One region of the Arthrobacter sp. 10T413_2 genome, then DNA from elsewhere that is predicted to be linked to it. Evidence: riboswitches for the same ligand, from Rfam matches in the RefSeq annotation. Region 1 holds a riboswitch; each other region holds the start of a gene.

Region 1 (2,787 bases):
ACCGTGGCGCCGGCCGCGTGCGCCAGCGCGCTCACGGCGGCGATATCCACGATCTCCTGCATCGGGTTCGACGGCGACTCGAAGAAGACCGCCGTCGTCGGCTCGGACAGCGCAGACTTCCACTGCTCCAGGTCCGGGCCGTCCACGAAGACCGTCTCGACGCCCCAGCGCGGCAGGATCTCGTTGAGGATCACAAAGCACGAGCCAAAAAGCGAGCGGGCGGCGACCACCCGGTCGCCGGCCCCCAGCAGCGCGCCGAGGGCGGTGAAGACGGCGGACATGCCGGACGCCGTCGCAAAACATGCCTCTGTGCCCTCGAGCAGCCGCAGCCGCTCCTGGAAGGTTGCGACGGACGGGTTGCCGTAGCGGGAGTAGACGAAGCGCTCGTCCTCCCCGGTGAAGGCGCGCTCGGCMGCGGCCGCGGACTCGTAGACGAATCCTGAGTTGAGGAAGATCGGCTCGGCGGTTTCCTGGAAGCCTGTACGGTCAAGGCCTCCGCGGACGGCCTGGGTGTCGGCCGCCCATCCGGCGGCGTCGGGATTGAAAGTCACTTAAATCTTTCCGAGGTTGGTGGGCAGGCCGCGGTTCTTCCAGCCGTTGACGGTGCGTTCGCCAAAGCGGTCGGTCTCGCCTTCGAAGCCCTCAAGGACGTTGTACGAGGTGTAGCCGGCCTGCGTCGCGGCTGTCGCGGCGGCAATCGACCGGGCGCCGGAGCGGCACAGGAACACGAGCTCGACGGCGGTGTCCTCCGGCGCCTGACGCTGGAGCTGTTCCACGAAGTGCGGGTTGGGCACCCCGCCGGCGAGGGTCCACTGGATGAAGAGAGGATCGTTGTCCGTGGCCTTCGTATCCGGGATGCCGATGTGGGCCCATTCGCCCTCGGTCCGGACGTCCACCAGGATGGCGCCGGCCTCCAGCTTGGCCCACGCCTCGTGCGGGCTGAGGTCTCCGGCGTAGCTCATGCGTGGCCCTCGAAGGCGTCTTCGGCACCAAATTCGTCACTGTCGAGTTCATCGACGGCGTTGGCCACGGCGGCGTCCGCGCTCGCAATTGCGGCCGGCAGGACCAGCGCCTGCGCCACGATCACCGTGCTGCCGTTGAAGGTGGCGGCGGGGCTTCCGTGCAGGACATAGCCCTCGGCCAGGGCGGCCGACACGCGCTCACAGAAGGCGCGGTCGTCGGCGCCGGTMAACAGGCGGTAGGCCAGTTTGTCCTCGCCGGCGGAAGCTGCGGCGGGGGCGGCTGCTGTACCGGGTACAGCGGGTATGGATGTGTCGGGCACGACGGATCTCCTCTTTCACGCTTGCAGCTCGAATGGTCGATATGCCGAGTATTCACCTGAGGCACCCCGCCGCGAAAGGGAGGGTTGCCGACCGGCCAGTCAGGGCTTGGCACCGGTTCTCATTACTCCCCAAAAACGTAACACTTACGACGCCGGCCCGCACCGCCGCCGTCGTCATGTTCCGTAACCGGACCGCGCCCCACGGGGTGACACACGCGGCGGACCGAGAAATCAGAGTTGCGGGGTGAGAGCCGGGTGCGGCGCCAAGGCGAGTAGTAGCGGGCTCCAGTTTCGGGTACTGCCCACTCGTGTCCGCCGGGAGTTTGCGCAGTCTACTGAGGGGATCGGACTGACGCGTCGGCCCGTCCCACGTTTCTGTGGATCAAGTTGTCTCTTCGTGCAGTTGTCTGTCCCTCAATTTTTGTGTGAATCGGTGGCCGTTACKGCCGGAGCCGCAGCCGCGGCCCGGCGGGTATCGGCGGAATGGAGCAACCGTGGGCCCGCGCATTCTGGTTACTGGCATTGCAGGCGCCGCCGGCCGMACCGTCGCGGCCCAGCTCGCCGCCCGCGGCATCCCGTGCCTCGGCTCCGACMCCCGCGACGTCACCCGGCAGGGCGAGGACGCCACCGCCGCAGCGGCAGTCAGGCTCCTGCCGGCGACGGACCCGGACATGGTCCTGGACCTGCGCCGGCTGGTGGACCGGGAAGCCATCAACGTCATCATTCCGACCCTCACCGTGGAACTCCCGGTGCTGGCTGCGGCCCGCGCCGGATTCGGCCGGGACGTGCGGATCATCGTCGGCGACCCTGCCGCGGTGGCCCTCGCCAACGACCACCTGTTCACCGCATGGGCGTTGCAGGCAGCCGGCATTCCGGTCCCGCGTTTCGGGGTTCCGGGCGATCTCGCCGCCGCGCCGGCGTCCCTGGCCGAGCTCAACGGTCCCGTCGTCGTCAAGCCGCGAACTTTCAAAGGCACCCACGCCGTCCACCTGCTGGCCGGGACCGGCTCAGTCAGCTGGAAGAACCTGCCGCCCGGGCAGCTGGTCCAGGAGTTCATCCCGGGCGCCGACTACGTGGCCCTTGTGTTCGGCACGCCGCCCCGCAACGCGATGGCGCCGGTGGCGGTGGTCCTCGAGAAGACAAAAACCCCGTACGGGCGGGCCGGCAGCGACGAAGTCAGCCGCAGGGTGCCGGCGGCCGAGGCCAACGATGTACGGAAGCTGGGCCTGGCCGCCGTCCGCACGCTCGGGCTGACCGGCCCGGTCCAGGTCCAGATCCGCCGCCGCGCGGACGGAACCCCCGTGGTGCTGGGCGTCTGCCCGACACTGGGGGCGAACAGCACGTGGGCGCCCGAACTGCTCGACGCCGTCCTGGCAACGTTCATGCTCCCGGCATTCAACCCGGCGTCCTTCCGGCGGTGCCCGGCGATTCCCGCCGATGCCCTGGGGTGAGGCGTCCGTGCCGGTCGGCCCGGCACAGGAACTCGTCCTGGTGTTCATCGGATT
Region 2 (2,064 bases), on a different contig from region 1:
CGACGTCGTCCCGCGCCTCCAGCCATTCGGCCACCTTGGTGGCGTTGGCCACGTGGCGTTCAACGCGCAGGCTAAGGGTCTCGATGCCCTGGGCGATGAGGAAGGCGTTGAACGGGGACACGGCGGAGCCGAGGTCGCGCAGGAGCTGGACCCGGGCCTTGAGGATGTAGGCGAGGTTGGCCCCGAGCGCGCCGCCGGCGCCGAGGTCGCGGGCGTAGACCAGTCCGTTATAGGTGGGGTCCGGGGTGTTGAAGCCGGGGAACCGCTCGGGGTCCTTGCCGAAGTCGAACTTGCCCGAATCCACGATCACGCCGGCGATCGCGGCACCGTGGCCGCCGAGGTACTTGGTGGCCGAATGGACCACGATGTCCGCTCCCCACTCGATCGGCCGGATGAGGTAGGGGGTGGACAGGGTGTTGTCGACAATCAGGGGCACGCCGGCCTCGTGGGCCACCTTGGAAACGCCCTCGATGTCCAGCACGTCCTGGCGGGGGTTGGAGACCACTTCGCCGAAGAACAGCTTCGTGTTGGGCCGGACGGCCTCGCGCCACTGGTCCAGGTTGTCGGGGTCCGCAACGAAGGTCACGGAGATGCCGAACTTCTTCAGCGTGTGGGCGAGCAGGTTGTAGGTGCCGCCGTAGAGACTGGGGCTGGCGACCACGTGGTCGCCGGCCTCGGCGATGTTGAGGATCGCGAAGGTCTCGGCGGCCTGGCCGGAGCTGAGCAGCAGGGCAGCAAGGCMGCCTTCGAGGCTGGCCACGCGCTGTTCCACCGCGTCCTGTGTGGGGTTGCCGATCCGGGTGTAGATGGGGGCAAGTTCGGCGAGGGCGAAGCGGTTCGCGGCACTTTCGGCGCTTGGGAACACGAACGACGTCGTCTGGTAGATCGGGAGGGACCGGGCGCCGGTGGCGGAGTCGGGCTCCTGGCCGGCGTGGATCTGGCGGGTTTCGAAGGACCAGGCAGTGGACATTGTTGCTCCTGTCGGGACTGGGCACAGCACCGTCCGGGGCCATCGGCCCGGGCCGGCACAGGCGCCGCGCTTGCCCTCCGGCGGGCGCCGGACGGCCAGGTCTTCACCCGGGGCACCCCACCGCGATACGAGGGTTGCCGGCCAGCAAGCCGGGGCTGTGCGCTGGCGCTCATGACCTTGCTTCAGTGTAGGAATGGCGGCAGGCCGCTGGATAGCTTTATGACGAACATGAAGACGACGGGCACGCGGGCCTGCAGTCACCCCATGACATCCCATGACAGTAAGGCAAGCCTAAGCTGAGAGGTCCATCACAAAGTGCCAAGATGAGGGCATGCGCATGGATCACGTTTCTTACGCCTGTGAACACGATGGCTTGGCAGCCACCACTGAACGTATTGCGTCTGCCCTCGGCGTCGAAGCCGTGAAGGGTGGAGTGCACCCCCGTTTCGGGACACGCAACATGATTATCCCGCTCGCGGGACACAAGTATGTCGAGGTCGTGGAGGTCCTGAACCACCCGGCATCGGACAAGGCCCCCTTCGGCCAGGCAGTCCGGGCACGCTCCGAGGCCGGCGGCGGCTGGATGGGCTGGTGCGTCGAGGTTGACGATCTCGGACCGTTCGAGGAGCGGCTGGGCCGCGCCGCCGTGAACGGCAACCGGAAGTTCCCTGACGGCCGCGAACTGGTCTGGAAGCAGATCGGCATCCTGGGCCTCATCGCCGACCCGCAGGTGCCCTACATGCTCAAGTGGGAGGGTGACCCGGAGCTTCACCCCTCCAACGCCTACGCAAGCGACGTCAAGATGTCCGCGCTGACCATTGCCGGTTCGGCAGAGCGCGTCACGGAATGGCTTGGCGAGCCCGTGGAAAAGCCGCTGGAAGACGTGGCCGTGAACTGGCTCGCGCCGCACGGCACGCCCGGAATCCTCTCCGTCACCTTCGAGACCGCCTCCGGGGCCGTCACGATCTAACGCTCCGCCTGCCCCACACTTCGGCCGCCATCCCGCGGGTGCCAATGATGTCACCCGCGAGACGGCGGCCGATATTATTTTAAGGCCGCCTGCGGCTGTCCGGCCCGGACGGAGGCCTGTCAGC
Region 3 (2,064 bases), on a different contig from region 1:
CTGATGCGGCCCCTCACCGGCCCGCGGCGCAGCACCGCGGCCTCCCGGCGGCCCGCCCGCTTAGACGGTAGTTTGGAACCATGAGCCAAACCGATTCGAGCTACAACGATGACCTGCGCCTTGCCCATGTCCTGGCAGATTCCGTCGATTCCCAGACCATGAGCCGATTCAAGGCGCTGGACCTTCGGATCGAGACGAAGCCCGACCTCACCCCGGTCACCGACGCCGACAAGTCCGCCKAAGAAGCCATCCGCGGCCAGCTCTCCCGCTCCCGGCCGCGCGACGCGGTCCTGGGCGAGGAATTCGGCAGCTCGGGCCACGGCTCCCGGCGCTGGATCATTGACCCGATCGACGGCACCAAGAACTTCGTCCGCGGCGTCCCGGTCTGGGCCACCCTGATCGCCCTCGTTGACGAGGGCGAACCGGTGGTCGGCGTCGTCAGCGCGCCGGCCCTGGGCAAGCGCTGGTGGGCGGCCAAGGGCGCGGGCGCCTACACCGGCCGCTCCCTGGCCTCCGCCACCCGGCTGAAGGTGTCCAACGTTTCCAAGCTCGAGGACGCGTCGCTGTCCTACTCCAGCCTCGGCGGCTGGAAGGAACGCGGAAACCTGGACGAGTTCCTGGGCCTCACCGAGGAAGTGTGGCGCACCCGCGCCTATGGCGATTTCTGGTCCTACTGCCTCGTGGCTGAGGGTGCGGTKGACATCGCCTGCGAACCCGAACTGAACCTCTACGACATGGCCGCCCTCGTGCCGATCGTCACCGAAGCCGGCGGCCGCTTCACCTCGCTCGAGGGCGAGGACGGCCCCTTCGGYGGCAACGCCCTGGCCACCAACTCGATCCTCCACTCGGAAGTGCTCAAGCGGCTCAACCCAGGACTCGACGACCTCCTCTAGGATCATCTGACCTTTCACAACAACCGAACAAACGACGGCGGCGGCCCCCATTCCGGGGCCGCCGCCGTCGTTTGTTCGGTCGACGTGCGCTTTKCGGCGCGCACGTAACAAAACGCTTCACATTCGGAGGCCGCCTTTTCCCCGGCTGCACCGATGTCCTACGCTCGATGCAGGTCACGAGTGCCAGCGCTAAACCCCGGTTTGCTGGCCGGCAACCCTCCAGTCGCGGTGGGGTGCCCCGGGTGACGACCTGGCCGGTCCGGAACGGACCCGGCAAGCGCGGATTCCCACGATGTGGGGTCCTGTTCGAGTGAGGTCCCATGACAACTGCCATTTTCCCCGCCGCCCCCGAAGTCGACGCACGGTTTGCCGCCGCCGCACGTCCGCTCGCCGCCGTCACGGGCGCCGAGATCCAGTCCCCGCTGATCAAGGGCGGCCACGCCCGCTACGCCAACCTMGATTACGGCGCCTCCGCCCCGGCCCTGTCCGTGGTCTCGGCCTACTTGAACGAAATCCTGCCGTACTACGCCAGCGTCCACCGCGGCGCCGGCTACGCCTCCCAGATCAGCACCTCGGTCTACGAKAACGCCCGGGACATCGTGCGGGACTTCGTGGGCGGCCGGCCGGACGATTCCGTGATCTTCACCCGCAACACCACCGATTCCCTGAACCTGCTGGCCGGGTGCCTGCCGCTGCGGGACGGCCGGCCCGCGGGCGAGGTCATCTACCTCGACATCGAACACCACGCGAACCTCCTGCCCTGGCAGAACGTCCCGCACCGCAGCGTCGTGGCCGCACCCACCCTCGCGGCCACCATCGACCGCTTGCGGGACGAGCTCGCCCGCGGCGGCGTGAGCCTGCTGGCCGTTACCGGCGCCTCCAACGTCACCGGCGAGATCCTGCCAATCCGCGCCCTTGCCGCGCTGGCGCACGAGTACGGTGCCAGGATCGTCGTCGACGCAGCGCAGCTGGCGCCGCACCGGCGGATCGATATCGCCGCGGACGACGTCGACTACCTCGCCTTCTCGGGTCACAAGCTCTACGCCCCGTTCGGTACCGGCGTACTGGTGGGGCGCACGGACTGGCTCGACGCCGGCACCCCGCACCTGGCCGGCGGCGGCGCTGTCCGCGACGCCCGGCTCGACTCCGTCAGCTGGACCACCGGACCGGC

Evidence for each region. Region 1 has a riboswitch for S-adenosylmethionine ahead of AC1DBQ_RS08915 (DUF1737 domain-containing protein). Riboswitches for the same ligand answer to the same signal wherever they lie in the genome.
Region 2: it holds a riboswitch for S-adenosylmethionine, as region 1 does, so the genes downstream of both, AC1DBQ_RS22090 (bifunctional o-acetylhomoserine/o-acetylserine sulfhydrylase) here and AC1DBQ_RS08915 (DUF1737 domain-containing protein) in region 1, are expected to answer to the same signal.
Region 3: it holds a riboswitch for S-adenosylmethionine, as region 1 does, so the genes downstream of both, AC1DBQ_RS03985 (aminotransferase class V-fold PLP-dependent enzyme) here and AC1DBQ_RS08915 (DUF1737 domain-containing protein) in region 1, are expected to answer to the same signal.

Annotation. Positions count from the first base shown of each region.
Region 1 covers NZ_JBFTHK010000039.1:18,688-21,474, forward strand. The annotation lists gene AC1DBQ_RS08905 (O-succinylhomoserine sulfhydrylase) at 1-551, opposite strand, end outside; gene AC1DBQ_RS08910 (rhodanese-like domain-containing protein) at 552-962, opposite strand; gene AC1DBQ_RS08915 (DUF1737 domain-containing protein) at 959-1,267, opposite strand; SAM riboswitch class IV at 1,295-1,409, opposite strand; gene AC1DBQ_RS08920 (ATP-grasp domain-containing protein) at 1,777-2,733, shown strand; partial or broken gene AC1DBQ_RS08925 (glycosyltransferase family 2 protein) at 2,720-2,787, shown strand, end outside.
Region 2 covers NZ_JBFTHK010000263.1:2,128-4,191, reverse strand. The annotation lists gene AC1DBQ_RS22090 (bifunctional o-acetylhomoserine/o-acetylserine sulfhydrylase) at 1-970, opposite strand, end outside; SAM riboswitch class IV at 1,032-1,147, opposite strand; gene AC1DBQ_RS22085 (VOC family protein) at 1,302-1,940, shown strand.
Region 3 covers NZ_JBFTHK010000012.1:44,698-46,761, reverse strand. The annotation lists gene rsgA (ribosome small subunit-dependent GTPase A) at 1-4, shown strand, start outside; gene hisN (histidinol-phosphatase) at 81-893, shown strand; SAM riboswitch class IV at 1,066-1,179, shown strand; gene AC1DBQ_RS03985 (aminotransferase class V-fold PLP-dependent enzyme) at 1,214-2,064, shown strand, end outside.